DNA from 2 places in the Brevibacillus sp. FW306-2-1A-C05A genome. Region 1 is predicted to be linked to the other one. Evidence: riboswitches for the same ligand, from Rfam matches in the RefSeq annotation. Region 1 holds a riboswitch; the other holds the start of a gene.
What was found. Region 1 has a riboswitch for cobalamin ahead of AC3WJN_RS02780 (ABC transporter substrate-binding protein). Riboswitches for the same ligand answer to the same signal wherever they lie in the genome.
Positions count from the first base shown of each region.

Region 1 (7,253 bases):
CATAGCCAAGCAGCACGAGCACGCCGATCAGCAAATACGGGACCAGGACGTACGTGAAGGCCCAGCCGCGAAACGACAGGCTTCCCATCAGCCAGAAAACGATCTCGTTCACCGTCTGATCCGACAGCGACACCATGAAGGACACGAGCGAGCCGAGAAACGCCTGAATGACGACGCCAGACAAAATCAGCGTCTCCGTCTGCAGCTTGCCTTGCGTCTTGGCGAGGGCAAGCACAATCCACAAGCTGACAAGCCCCGTCAAAAAGGCGACGACAGGCGTGCTCCACTCTCCAAGAACAGCAAACTGCAAGCCGAACAGGATCAGAAAAGCCGCCCCGACGGCCGAACCGGACGCTACGCCCATCGTGAACGGGTCCGCAAGCGGGTTGCGCAGCACGCCTTGAAAGCCCGCGCCCGCAAGCGACAGGCAAGCTCCGATCAAAATGGCCAGTACGACGCGCGGAAAACGCACCTTCATCACGATCTGCTCGGACGACTCCGGCCATGTCGCCGGAATCCACTCCGACATGCCGGGAAGCTGGTGCAAGAGGATGAGCCATACTTGCGAAAGAGAGAGCGACGCCGCCCCCATCGAAATGCTGACCACCACGGATACGAGCAGCACAAGGCTGCTCGCTCCTCCCCATATAAGCCATTGCTTTTTCATTTTTATTTCACCAGGTCAGGATAAATCGCTTTAGCTACCTCGATCAAACCTTGTGTAATGCGCGGGCCTGGGCGCGCCAGCAGGTTTTGGTCCATTCCGAACACTTGCTTCTCGCGGATCGCCTTCATCGTATCCCAGCCGTTGCGCTTTGCGATGATCTCTTCCAGCTTCGTGCCCGTCTTGTCATCCGTAATGCCTTTGGCGTACAAAATGACGTCGGGATCGCTTTTCAAAATCTTTTCCTCGCTGATCGGGTTCCAGCCCTCTGTGTCGGCCGCAATGTTCGTCCCGCCTGCCAGCGTCACCAGCTCGTCGAGAAACTCCCCTTTGCCCACGGTCCAGCCTGGCGCAAACTCCAGGTACACTTTTTTCTTGTCTTCCGGCTTCACCGCTTTGACGGCTTCCTGTACGCGGGCGATATCCTGCTTCATCGCGGCGACGACTTTTTCCGCCTGCTCCTGTCGGTTGGTGATAACCCCCATCGTCAAAATGTTGTTCAGGATGTCATCCACTTTTTTCGGATGCGTGACGTACACTGGCATGCCGAGCGATTTCAGCTTGTCGGCAACCGGCTTTTCCATCGAAATTCCGCCGATGACCAGATCGGGCGACTGGGCGAGAATCGCTTCTTCGCTCGGCTTGACGACTCCGCCCACTTTTGGCTTCGTGCTCGCTTCTGCCGGATAGTCGTCGAAGTCGGAGACACCGACAATCCGCTCGTTCAAGCCGAGCGCGAACAAGATTTCCGTCTCTGCCGGGGAAGTCGAGACGATTCGTTGCGGCTCTTTTGCCACGGTCACTTCTTTTCCGGTCGCGTCTGTGACGGTAAGCGGGTAGACGGTCTGCTTGGCAGCCGCGTCCTGTGGCGCTGTCTGCAGTGCTTCTGCCTGCGGAGCAGGTGCCGTCTGGGTGTTGCCGCCGCAGCCGACGAGACTTGCAGCAAGCACCAGCGGGCTGAGCAGTTTCCATGCGCGTTTCATATGTATGACTTCCTTTCTGTGCGACTGGTTGATTCTTAGCAAACAAAAACCCTTCGCTTCCAACCGGAACCAAAGGGTCGACATGTCAGGCTCATCCATGCTCACGCAAAAAAACGTCCTGAACGGGCCGAACCTTTCCGCGAAGGCGCAGGCACATCAGGCAAACAGGCAGGTCTCCTGGCTTGGCAGCTATTGCGACAGCCGCTTTACAGTGGCGGGACCGCGCCGGACTTGCACCGGCTTCCCTTTTCACCTCGTCCTTTGGCAAGGACCAAGGCACCTGTTTGCGCGTATTCAATTGCAATGGCCTACAACTGCTAAGACTCATCCATCATGATAGCATTCCTTTGCCAAAAAAAGAATGCTTTTTCGCTGCTGCCACGGCTACGTAAGCCCATGCTGCCCGTCTCGTACCCGCTGTCTGGCGTCTCCCGCTATTTCCTGCGCTTTTGCAAATAGTCGACAATTCCCATCGCACATACTTGCAAATCGAGCCGCAGCACGTCCAGCACCTCATGCCCGTCGCCGATCCCGAACGATTGCAGATGCGCCAGTACACGCCCGAACAGCCGCTCCGCCAGTTCGCCATCGCCGAGTCCGGCGGCTACGACCGCCTCCCCTTCCGCGACAAAGACAGGAAGCCACTCGCGCACCTGCCGATAGACGTCGGCAACATCGTCAGTCATGCCGAAATGCCCGAAATAGATTCGCGCAAGCCCGCGCTGTTCAAAGCGTTCCACGGAGCGCAGCATCGCCTGCGGGTCAAACTGGTTCGGCGAGGTGGACGGCAGGACGAAGTGAATCCCGTCCCGTTGAAGCTGCAGATAGAAGACACCCGCTGTATCTCCCGTGAACATGCCGCGGCTGACCGGGTCGTAAATGCTGAAATGATGGTTGGCATGTCCCGGCGTGTCCCAAAATTCCAGGACAGAGTTGGCGCCAATTTGCAGCGTCTCCTGGTCGGCGCGCACGATGATCCGCTCTTCGGGAACGGCGACAATCGGGTCGAACAGGCGGTCAAAATCGTCGTGATACACCGCTCTGGCGCCCGCGATCAACCGGCTCGGGTCCACCAGATGGCGCGCTCCTTTTGGATGCACCACGATTTTTGCCTGCGGGCACTCGCGCAATAAAAGTCCCGCTCCCCCCGCGTGATCGAGGTGAATGTGCGTCACGATGATGTACTTCACTTGCTCCGGGGAAAATCCGAGCCTGCGCAGCCCTTCCCGTATGTACGGGACAGAAGGACTCGGCCCTGTCTCGACCAGGGTCAGCTCGTCCTCGGCGATGACGTACGTTCCCGTCCGCTGCGCCCAGCCCATATCAAACCCGTCGATCAGATGGATGCGATGCCCCAGGAAAATCGGTTCTGTAGCTTTCATGTATACCCTCCTCGTTGTTTTAGGAATATTTCCACTTTATCATCTATTCTACAACGAGGCGATAGACCCCTTTGCCGCTAGCGGCACGAAGCGATACAGGCGACCTGTCCGTTCGTCATTTGCACCAGTTGCTCGGGAGTCAGTCGAAACACCGCTTTCGGATGCCCTGCCGCCGCCCAAATGACTTCATAGCGGCTGTTCGCCGTCATTGCTGTACGCGTGGGGGACGTTGCCCGTGAAGCGAATCGCGTCCCCTTCGCCGAGGCGAAACGTCTCTTCCTTGATTTTCAAGGCAAACCGTCCGGCGCTGACGCTTATATACTCGTAAACACCGTCATTGTGCGGCATGGAGAGATAGCTCGCGCCCGGGTCCAGCTCGAACAGATTATATAACGCAACAAACAGAAAAGAAAAGCGGTTGGGCGGCTCCCTGCTGCTCGCCCGCTGTCTGTTCACGGTAACACGCGTTCAGCGCGAAAAAACTCGACCTCGATGGACGGATGGCTCACTCCCTTGGGCCAAAAGTTTTCATCAGCGAAAAAATTCCGGTTCCAGCCAAGGGGCGTGAGCCAGGCCAGCTTGGGCATGAAACAGGCATGAAAAAACACCGCCCCAATCGGATCGAAGCTTTCCGATCTGATTCAGGGCGGTGCGCGGTTTGTTTTTCTCGACGCTATCGGCTGTCTACGCTTGCGTATAAATCACGACCGCATCGCGGAGAAACGCCGCCAGTCCCGGCTGGGTTTTATCGTAGTAGGCGGTGAAGCGCGGGTCGTCCACATACATTTGCGCCACCCCGGCGTGCGCTTCCTTGCTGTAACTGTCCCAGTAAAACGTCAGCCACTGGCGATGCAGGTCGGCCGCTTTCTGCGCAAGCTCACTGCCCGGATCTCCCGTGGCAAACGCCTCTTCCAGCGTCTTGTGCAACTCTGCGTTCAACTGCTCAAGCCGGTTGTACTCTTCCTCGGTCATTTCCTTGAATTTCCGGTTGGAACGGTCCACCTGCTCGTCGCCGTATTTGGCGCGAATTTCTTGCCCGTACTGCTTCTCGTTGTCATCAATCAGTTGCTGCTTGAAGCCTTCGAATTTTTGTTTGTCCGTCATCGTTTTCGTCCCCTCTCTTTGCGCTAAGGTTAGATCGACATTGGCGATCAGCCGATCGAGCTGAGCCCGTTTGTCCAGCAGCTTCGCGCGGTGCTCCCGCAGTGCCTGGACGGCGTCGAAGGTCGGCGAGCTGACAATTTCCTTGATCTCCTCCAAGCTCACACCCAACTCGCGGTAGAACAAGATTTGCTGCAAGCGATCCACTTCTGCCTGCCCGTAAATGCGATACCCGGATGAATTGATTCTCGCCGGCTTGAGAAGGCCAATCTCATCGTAGTATCGGAGCGTCCGGGTACTGACGCCCGCCAGGAGACCCAGCTTTTGCACCGTATATTCCATCTTCCATCCCTCCTGACAAATTCATCGTACACATTTACGCACCGTCAAAGTCAACCGTAGTTCTGTCAGGAAAAATATGTTAACCTATTGGTAAGCCACTGGAAAAAGGGGGACTTTCGAATGCTCTATACCCTCGTTGTTATTTTGGCTGTTCTCGGCGCCGCCTACTTTTTGACAGGCTCGATCAGCCTGCGGGCAAGAGACAAACACGCAATCCGGCATTACGACGATGACGCCTATGCGCAGCAGACGATGAACCATCTGAGTCATCACAACCACAATCCGTTTTGAGCGCCATGAGAAAACCAAAGGCTGTGCCGATGACTTGGCGCAGCCTTGGTTGCCCTTATCCTGGATGAGAATCTGATCCGTTTTTATTTGATAGGAAAAAAGGCTGCCCACATTTCGCGGGCAGCCTTTGTGTTTTTTGGTATTTCGGTAGCGTATTTTTAGAGAGCCTGGAATGTATCTGTCAATACAGGCACGATCTGCTTCTTGCGGGAAACGACTCCTTTGAGAACGGCTTTGTTGTCAACCAGCGTGACGTTGTACGCCTTTTCTACCGCTTGTGTAGCCGTACCGAGCGCCAGCGCCACAGAGTCGTTGTTCAGGATGTCGGTTACGACGAACACGAACAGGTCTAGACCTTTGTCCGCGATGATGGCGGAAATAGCCGCTTCCAGTTCGCCTTGGCGAGCCAGCACGTCATTGACGTCTACTGCGTTGACTTGGGCGATTTCCACTTTCGCGTTGCCCATTTGAAATTCTTTGGCATCGAGGGAGAGCAGTTGGGCGATGGTTTTGTCGCTCAAATCTGCGCCTGCCTTGAGCATTTCCAGTCCGTACGCTTGCAGGTCCACACCTGCGATTTCCGCCAGTTCATGGGCAGCGGCTACGTCTTGCTCTGTGCAGGTCGGGGATTTCAGCAGCAGCGTGTCGGAAATGATCGCGGACAGCATCAGACCCGCGATGTCTTTTGGAATCTCCACGCCGTTTTCTTTGTACATTTTTTTCAAGATGGTCGTGGTGCAGCCGACAGGCTCCGCGCGGAAGTACAGCGGATTGCTTGTCTCGAAGTTCGCGATGCGATGATGGTCAATTACCTCGACTACTTGCACCTGCTCGATGTCGTTTGCGCTCTGTTGACGCTCGTTGTGGTCCACGAGGATTACTTCGTTGACTTCGTTCGCCACGGTTTCCACGAGGCGAGGCTCTTTTACCTGGAAGTAGTTCAGGACGAACGCCGTCTCGCTGCTGATGACACCGAGGCGAACTGGCTCTACGTTTGCGCCGAGCTTCGTTTTCAGATCAGCGTAGACGAGCGCCGAGCAAATGGAATCCGTATCTGGATTTTTATGACCGAAGATTAGCTTTTTTTCCATCATCCATACTCCTTAGTCGTATATTGGCGTCAAAATTATACCACAATCTAGCGGGTAATCCCAAGTAACATTATAGGTTCTACGCTGATGAATGGGAATACGGAATTGCCAGAAAATGAAAAAACCGGCCTTATCGTCTGGACAAAGGCCGGTTTGCGGTTTGCTGCGGACTGTGCTCGCGCGTTACAACTTAGTCGTCCCACTCCATGCTCAAAATCTCGCCAGTCGTAGCCGATATGTCCATCTCGGCTTCCTGTCTGTTGCCTGTGCGGACCTCTACCTCGTAGATGTAGTAGCCGTCGTCTTCGTCCAGCTTGATTTTTTTGATGCTTCCGTTTACTTTGGACAACGCGATTTTTTTCGCTTCCTCCACAGTGATCTTCACCGTTTTCTGCTTGCGCACCGGATCGTTCTCGCGCCAAACCTCGCCCGTTACCGCGTCGACGTAGACGTCGATCTCACGGTAGTTGTGGAAAATCTCCGCCTTGTACACAAGCGTTTTTCCCGCGCGGTCCAGCTTCCATTCCTTGATGACGCCAGGCTGGACGCCCAGGGCCAGTTTTTGCGCCTGCTCAGACGTGATGCGGATTTGCTTTTCCCAACCGAACGGAACGTCGTCATCCACGTGCAAATAGTTGAAGCTGGTCGGCTGCTGGTTCGGCTGAGGATTGTGCTGGTATGTCTTCGCCATGGCTGACGCGCCAAGGCTCCCCACGACGATTGCACCTGCTGCTATCATAATGACGTTTCTCTTCATGTTTCTCTCTCCTTTTTTTCTACTGACCTCATCGTACAAGAGGCAGATGAGCAGAAAGCGAGAGAAAGATTAAAATTTGATGAGAAAGCCTTTAGTCCTCCCACATGATCGACAGCACTTGTCCGGTGAGCGGGTCGACGGCGACCTTCACTTCCCGGTTTTCGGCGGTGACGACCTCTACCTCGTAGACGGCCATCCCATCCTTCTGCTCCACCTCGATGCCGTCAAACGTCCCGGCTACTTGTTGCAAAGCGATTTCTCGCGCCCGGTCGAGGGAAATGCCGCTTTTGGCAATCTCGCTAGTTGGCGCTGGCGAAGCCGGGCGGCTGCCGCCTTCCTCCGCTGTCTGCGGCGCTGTTTCTGCGGAAGCAGGCTGCGGCCTGGGCTTTGCCGACAGCAGCGTAATGTGGGTGACTTGTCCGGTGAGCGCATCCGCTTGCACGCGATACGTTCCGGTTTGATTTTCCACTGTCCCCGCGTAGACCTCCCTGCCGTCCTCTGTCGTCAGCTCAAAAGCTGTCTTCGCCTTGCCGTATCTGGCTTCCAGCGACTTCGTGATTTCTTCGCTCGTGCGTTTCTTGTCCTGCTCGCCTGCCGCAAGCTGCGACACGCCGAACACGGCTCCCGCCACCAGCGCCAGTC
Region 1 covers NZ_JBYSWV010000001.1:531,895-539,147, forward strand. The annotation lists gene AC3WJN_RS02775 (FecCD family ABC transporter permease) at 1-667, opposite strand, end outside; gene AC3WJN_RS02780 (ABC transporter substrate-binding protein) at 670-1,647, opposite strand; cobalamin riboswitch at 1,798-1,946, opposite strand; gene AC3WJN_RS02785 (MBL fold metallo-hydrolase) at 2,082-3,029, opposite strand; gene AC3WJN_RS02790 (YbaK/EbsC family protein) at 3,107-3,238, opposite strand; gene AC3WJN_RS02795 (cupin domain-containing protein) at 3,216-3,485, opposite strand; gene AC3WJN_RS02800 (MerR family transcriptional regulator) at 3,714-4,472, opposite strand; gene AC3WJN_RS02805 (hypothetical protein) at 4,593-4,763, shown strand; gene AC3WJN_RS02810 (manganese-dependent inorganic pyrophosphatase) at 4,922-5,854, opposite strand; gene AC3WJN_RS02815 (PepSY domain-containing protein) at 6,045-6,611, opposite strand; gene AC3WJN_RS02820 (PepSY domain-containing protein) at 6,703-7,253, opposite strand, start outside.

Region 2 (7,253 bases), on a different contig from region 1:
CACAAATCCGGCGCGAGAAGTTGGCCGCCCGGCAGCAGCTCTGGCACGGGCGGTTGGGGATGGGCGGCATGCTCGGCTGGCTGTGGCAGCGGCAAAGCCGTCCAGATGAGAAAGCCTAGGACGAGGACAGTCGCTGGCATGGCGAGCCTTTTCCAGCCGCTCCTTCTCGCTTCCCGGCTTATCCGCGTTCTTACCTGATCCTTCATCGCTTCGGTAAAGCGGACGTCGCGAAAAGCGGTTTGATCGGCCCTGTCCTTCAAATCTGCGAGCCATCTGTTCTCGTCCATTCCCACTCACTCCCTTCCGCCAGACTCTGCTTCAGCCGTTGTCTCGCCCTGTGCAACCGGGTTCTGACTGTTCCCTCTGACACTGCGAGCACAGAGGCGACCTCGCTGATCGTCAAATCGGCATAGTAGTGCAGGACGATGACCTGGCGATACAGCGGAGGAAGCTGCAGCACTTCCGTCACAAGCTGATCCCGCTCTGCCTGGTCGAGCACGAGATGCTCCGTGGACAGCTCGCCGTCTTGCCTGATCCACGAGCAAGGCAGGATATTCCGAAACGACCAGGAGCGCAAATGGCCTTTGCATTCGTTGACCGCAATCCGGTACAGCCACGTATGAACCGTGCTCTCCCCGCGAAACCGGGGCAGATGCCGATACACTTTGACAAACACTTCTTGAGTTATATCTTCAGCCAGACTGTGATCCTTGACCAGAAAAGTGACCAGCCGAAGGACCCGCGTCCCGTACTCTTGCATGATCTGTTCGAATGCAGCGTCTGCCGTAGGCTGCAACGTATCCAAGGGCGCGACCTCCTTCACGCAAATCCTTTACTGGTTAGATGCAGCCGCGTAGATTTTGTTACAGGGAAGGGGCGGAATTTTTTTTGGCAATGATCGTCCAGCGCGTCGCCGCCCCCGGAGCGCCCGGTGGTTCCGCAAACGGATAGCCGCCGTGCTGCCAGCGATCCGGCTCGTACTCTTCCGTTTGCTCTGGCGGCTGGCTGTGGTGGCAAACGACGTTTTCCCTGCTTTGCACGACGTTGTAGCCCGAAGATTCCAGGAGCAACTCCAGCTCTCCCGGCAACAGCAATGCCAGCTCGCGCTCCACTCGGTAGCGCGGCTGCTCCATCTGCTCCAAAAACGTCTCATAGGTCAGCGTATAGCGGAACTTTTGCTCGGCAATGAGCGTTTCTCCCTCGACTTTTTGGTACACCATCCGGTCCGGAAAAACAAACTTGCGCTGCATGAGCGACCATTTGCGGTTCACAGGCGGCAGGAGCAAGTCAATCGCCACTGTTCCGCCTTCTGTCAAATGCCGGGCAACGACCGAAAGCAACTGCCGCTGTTCCTCTCTACAGGTCGCCTGCTGAAAAATGCCTTCGGGCAGCAGCACATGGGTAAAGCGGGAAGCAAGCTGCAACTCCTGTACATTTTGCTCGATCAGCTCAAGCAGTTCCTCGTTGTCCTTGAGCATGCGCCGCTTCTTTTTCGTCGCGATTTCCAGCATGTCAGGGCTATGGTCCACGCCGCAGACGGACAAGCCGCAGCACGCCAGCTCAATGGCAATGCGCCCTGTGCCTACGCCAAGCTCGAGCACGGACACCGGGGCTTGCTCTGCTTCTTGCAGCAGCCAGTCGCGGTAAAAAGCGATGCCCGCTTTTCCGGCAAACTGGTCGTAATAGGTGGCTTCCAATCCCGCGAATTTGGCTTCCGGGAGGCGCACATGCCGCCCTTCCCCTTGCATCCCACAGGTCGTACAGACCGAGCCTGCCAAATGCAAAAAAGGCACCCCTGGTGGGACGCCGTTTTTTGTATCGCCTAGCCATTCGTCGTAGCAGAACTTGCATACTTGGCAACTGTACACACTCATAATGCTTTGACCTCCTGTCGCGATTGCTGGACGCGGACCGCTTCCGAAAAGAAATAAACGTGTTTTTTCCCCGTGATCGGATGGGTGACCACCTCTGTCTCTACCCCGAAAACGTCGCGAATCAACCCGGGTTCAAACACTTCCTCCGGCGTGCCGGAAGCAACCAGCTCCCCGTCGCGAATGACGTACAGCCGATCGCAGTACATGGCGGCGATATTCAGATCATGCAGCGAGGAAAACACGGTAATCCCGAGCGTCTTGACCAGATCCATCACCTGTAGCTGGTACCGGACGTCCAGATGGTTGGTCGGCTCGTCCAATACGAGAAACTCGGCTTGCTGGACCAGCGCTCTTGCAATCAGCACGCGCTGCTTTTCTCCGCCAGACAAGGAAAAAAAACTGCGCGAGGCGTACGCCTGCATGCCGACCCGCTCCAGCGCCTCTTCACAGATGCGGCTGTCCGCCGGGGTATCGGTTTGAAACAGCCTTTTATGGGGTGAGCGCCCCATCATGACGATTTCCATGACGGTAAAGTCAAACTCGATCGACGACTCCTGGCGCACGACCGCCATGCGCTGCGCATTTTGCCGGGCGGTAAGCTCGTACACGTCAGCCCCGTCCAGGGAAATGAATCCGCTGCGCGGCTCGAGCGCCCGATAAATGCTTTTGAGCAGGGTGGACTTTCCGCTGCCATTCGGCCCGATCAGCCCCACAAATTCGCCGGAGCGAACCGTCAGGCTAACGTCGCGCAAAATCGTTTTTTTCTCCAACTCGACCGAAATGTTCTCCACATGCAGATTCATCGCCCGCTACCTCCGAAAGAATATGAGCTGCGCATCATCAACCAAATAAAGAACGGACCGCCGCACAGCGCCGTGATAATCCCGATCGGCAGCTCTTCCGGCGCAAACGCAAGCCGGGCGATCACGTCCGCCCAGATCAGGAAAATGGCCCCGAACAAGGCGCTGACAGGCAGGACGCGACGATGGTCCGAGCCGACGATGACGCGAACGATATGCGGCATCATCAAGCCGACAAAGCCGATAGACCCGCTGATCGAGACGATGACGCCCGTCAAAAGCGCGGTAATGACCAGCAGCAGCTTGCGAAATTGCACCGTATTGACGCCCAGCGTCCCCGCCGCTTCTTCGCCCATCAGCATCGCATTGAGCGAACGGTATTGTGTCAACAGGACAATCAGACAGATGACGACGATCAGCGTCGGTATGGTCAAATACTCCCACTTCCCTCCGGCCAGACTGCCGCTCATCCAGAACAGGACAGAGCGGATGCCGTGCTCGTTGGGCGCGGAAAAAATAATCAGGCTGGTGATCGCAGACAGGATGGCGGAAATCGCGATGCCGGCCATGAGCAGACGCACCGTCGAGTTTTGCCCGCCGATGCGGGACAAGGTAAAAATAAGCAGGATCGAGACGAGCGATCCGGTGAAAGCACCGAAAGAAAGCGCGAATTGTCCGTACATGCTGAATGCTCCGAACAAAATGACCAGCGTCGCTCCGGCCGATGCGCCCGAGGAGACTCCCAATATGTACGGATCTGCGAGGGAGTTGCGAACCAGAGACTGGATCGCCACCCCCACAACAGACAGGCCGGCCCCGACGACAGCCCCCAGCAGGACGCGGGGAAACCGAATGTCCCAGATAATGGTCTGTTCTCCTTTTGACCAATCCACTTCCACCCATTGATTGACCAGCGGGAGATTCGCCAAGGCAATTTTCCATACCGTCGCTGGTTTGATTTCCACCGAGCCGAGTGTCACCGCAAACGTAATCGAGACGACAAGCCCGATCAGCAGGGCAACGATGATGAAGGGCATCTTGATCTTGTGCAGGGCCGTTCCCTCCTTGTCTAAGCAGCCGTTTCTTATTTGAATGTATCCGGGTGCAGACCTTCCGCGAGAATTTTCAGCGCGATCGGTGCGCGTACCCCTTCGGACGCTGCGGACAATGGCAGCACGACCAGACGTTTGTTCTGGATCGCTGGCACGTCAGCCAGTTCCTTTTTGGACAACAGGAAGTTTTGTTTTTGCTCGATCGTCTTGTCGCCGTAGTCGACCACGACGATGACGTCTGGCTTGCGGTTCACGACTTCTTCCCAGCTTACGGTCGCCCAGCCTTTTTGAATGTCGTCGAACACGTTTTTGCCGCCTGCCGCTTTAATCAGAGAAGTCATGTAGTTGTTGGCAGCGGTCAGCGGCTGGTCTTCTCCGCTGTCGTACACGAACACGTTCAGCGGCTTGTCCACCGTGCCGATTTTGCTCACGGTTTGCTCGATTTCCGCTTTCATTTTGCCAATCAGTTCGTTCGCCTTATCTTCTACGCGGAAAATGCGGCCGATGTTTTGGATATCCGCGAACACGTCGTCAATGGTCGGGCCTGGCTTGTTCGAAGACTCTTGCAGGTACGATTTGATTCCCGCCTTTTCCAAGTCCTCCATCGAGCCTACGCCTTTGTCGCCAAATGCGCTTTTCCAGCCTGCGTAGACGAAGTCAGGGTTTGCGGCCAAAAGCACTTCTTTGGTCGGATACTTGTCAGACAGGACTGGTACCTTGTCGTAGTCGGCTTTCAGCTCAGGCAAAATGTGATCGTCCAGGTACGCGGTTCCGACCATTTTGTCAGCCAACCCCAGCGCGAGCATGACTTCGGTTACGTGCTGGTTCATTGTCACAGCGCGTTTTGGCGCTTCCGGGTACGTCATCTCGATCCCGTTGGTCACAATCGTGACGGGCTTGTTGTCAGCAGCAGGCTGGGCCGTTTGCTCCGAGCCAGCATTCGCCACCGTGGATTCGGTCGTAGCAGGTGCTGCCGAGCTGCATGCGGACAAAAGCAGCATAATCGCTGCCAGCGCTGCCATCCAGAAACCGTGGAAGGCTTTTTTTCTCTTACGGATTGAACTCATCTGGTAACCCCTCTTCTTTTGTTGTTGGCATGATGAAAATGAAGTGTTATGTAAATCGTAATGATTACGAATTACACCTTTACTATACAGAGAGCCTGTTTGTTTGGCAACACAGGAAATGCATCACCCCTTTCACAGCCTCGACCGCCACGGCGATGTTCATAGAAAAAAGCACCCCCCCAGTTTCCAATCGGGAGGTGCTTGACATACGTAGACATGCCTATAGATTCGGCGTTGCCAATGACGCCTGTTCCTAGTCTGCTTCCACATCTGTCCCATCCTCGTGGGTCGATTGTAAATCATCTCATGGCAGGTCTCCTGGCTTACGAATCATCATCCCCAGCGCCCTTCCCATTTTTCGTCGCGCGAAAAACAGTGGCTTTTTTGCTGGACACTCCTCGTTACAGTGGCGGGACCGCGCCGGATTTTCACCGGACTTCCCTATTAAGCTGGCGGAACCAAACGATTCCGGGCAGCACCATCAGATTCATATAAAATTGTGAGTTTGAAGCCTTATCCGATCACCGTCAGTTTTTTCGGGAACTTGCTCAACACTTCTACGCCTGTTTCGGTTACGAGCACATCGTCCTCGATGCGCACGCCGCCTGCTCCCGGCAAGTACACCCCTGGTTCAATGGTGAACACCATGCCTGGGCGCAGCGTTTCCTGATTTTGCCCATGCACGGACGGATATTCGTGCACATCCATGCCGAGGCCGTGCCCCAGACGGTGAATGAAGTAATCGCCGTAGCCTTTTGCGGCAATGACGTCGCGAGCGGTCTGGTCGAGATGGGCAAACGTCACCCCTGGACGAACTTCGGCAATCGCCGCCTCGTTCGCTGCCAGCACCGTTTCGTAAATATCGCGCAGTTGCTCGCTGATCTGGCCGACAGCAAACGTACGGGTAATATCGGAAACGTAGCCGTCCGCTGCTACCCCGATGTCAAACAGGAGCAAATCGCCTTCCTGCACTTTGCGCGAACCAGGCGTTCCGTGCGGCAATGCCGATTTTTCCCCCGCCAAAACCATCGTGGAAAAAGACGGGCCGTCCGCTCCCAGACGCTTCATCTGGTATTCCAGCTCCGCGACGATTTCCATTTCGGTCTGGCCGATTTTGAATGTTTTCAACGTCCCGCCGAGTGTATCTTCAATCAGTTGGACAGCCTTTTGCAAACGAGCCACTTCGTCTGCCGATTTAATCAGGCGCATTTCGCGCAGCGGCTCTTCCACATCCGCGTAGCTCTCTGCACAGATGACTTGTCCCAGCGCCTCGTAACGCTCTACGGTCATGTGGCTTTTTTCGATGCCCAGCTTCTTCAGGTTCGCTGGCAACACTTGCTTGAGAAGCTCGTAAGGATTCTCAATATCCGTATGCGTGTGAATCGTCTGAACAGTCGAAGCCGCTGCTGCCGCTTCGCGGTCAAGGGCGGGAACGATCAGGGATGGCTCGCCCTGGGCTGGAATAATCAGACCCATAAAGCGTTCATGCGGATCGGTAAAAAAGCCGGTCAAATAGTAAACGTGCTTGGGAGAGGTGATGACTACCGCGTCGAGCTCTTGTTTGGTCAAAAATTCGTGCAGTTTCGAAATGCGCTCCAAATACACCTGCGTCACCTTCGCTTTCGACAAGATTCTTCCTCGAGAATACCATTTCCCTGTCCAAAAAAGAAGAGCGGAACGGAAAATTCTCTCTTGAAACGGACACCATATGCTAGGGGTGAATAACCAACATGGAACCAACCATCGTACAACTGGACAGCCACCGCATCGCCTGCCACCTGTCAGGGCGCGGCACGCCACTCGTGTGCATTCACGCCCCGTGCATCGGCTCTGTCAACTTCGACTATCAAGAGCCGCTTGCGGATGTTTGCCAACTCGTCGTGCCAGACCTCCCGGGGCATGGCGACAGCTCCCCGCTGGCTGGACCTACGACCATGCGCGAGCTTGCCAGCGTGATTCACGGGCTTTGCCAGTCGCTCGGACTTGAGCGTCCGTTGCTTTTGGGGTACTCGCAGGGGGCTTCGCTCGTCCTCGAATACTGCCTCCGCTTTCCCGAAAACGTGCGCGGCGCCATCCTCGTCAGCGCCTTTTCCGAAGTAACCGACTTTTCGTTGCACAGCCGTTTTCTGCTCGCCCAATCGCTGTCCTGCCTGCACGCCGCTCCGCTGATTGCCAGGTCGATCGCCGCCTCTCATCTCGACGATCCGCTTGCTCGCTCCCGCTGGATTGAGCATGGCAGCCAAACAGATGCAGCGAGCCTCCGCCACCTGTACGCCGCCGGGCACCGCTACAATTGCACGGATCAGTTGAGCCAGCTCAAGCTGCCGATGCTGCTCGTCTATGGCGCAGACGATGCGAACATGTTGCCGTATGCCAGGCTACTGGAAAAAAAGCTTCCGCAAGCGGAACTGGTGATGGTGCCGTCGGTCAAGCACCAGGTCGTCACGCGCGCCGCAGCAA
Region 2 covers NZ_JBYSWV010000018.1:51,784-59,036, forward strand. The annotation lists gene AC3WJN_RS13050 (hypothetical protein) at 1-287, opposite strand, end outside; gene AC3WJN_RS13055 (sigma-70 family RNA polymerase sigma factor) at 257-805, opposite strand; gene AC3WJN_RS13060 (methyltransferase domain-containing protein) at 864-1,874, opposite strand; gene AC3WJN_RS13065 (heme ABC transporter ATP-binding protein) at 1,871-2,677, opposite strand; gene AC3WJN_RS13070 (FecCD family ABC transporter permease) at 2,674-3,711, opposite strand; gene AC3WJN_RS13075 (ABC transporter substrate-binding protein) at 3,759-4,793, opposite strand; cobalamin riboswitch at 5,085-5,291, opposite strand; gene AC3WJN_RS13080 (M24 family metallopeptidase) at 5,307-6,398, opposite strand; gene AC3WJN_RS13085 (alpha/beta fold hydrolase) at 6,524-7,253, shown strand, end outside.
Region 2: another riboswitch for cobalamin. It lies ahead of AC3WJN_RS13075 (ABC transporter substrate-binding protein); the one in region 1 lies ahead of AC3WJN_RS02780 (ABC transporter substrate-binding protein).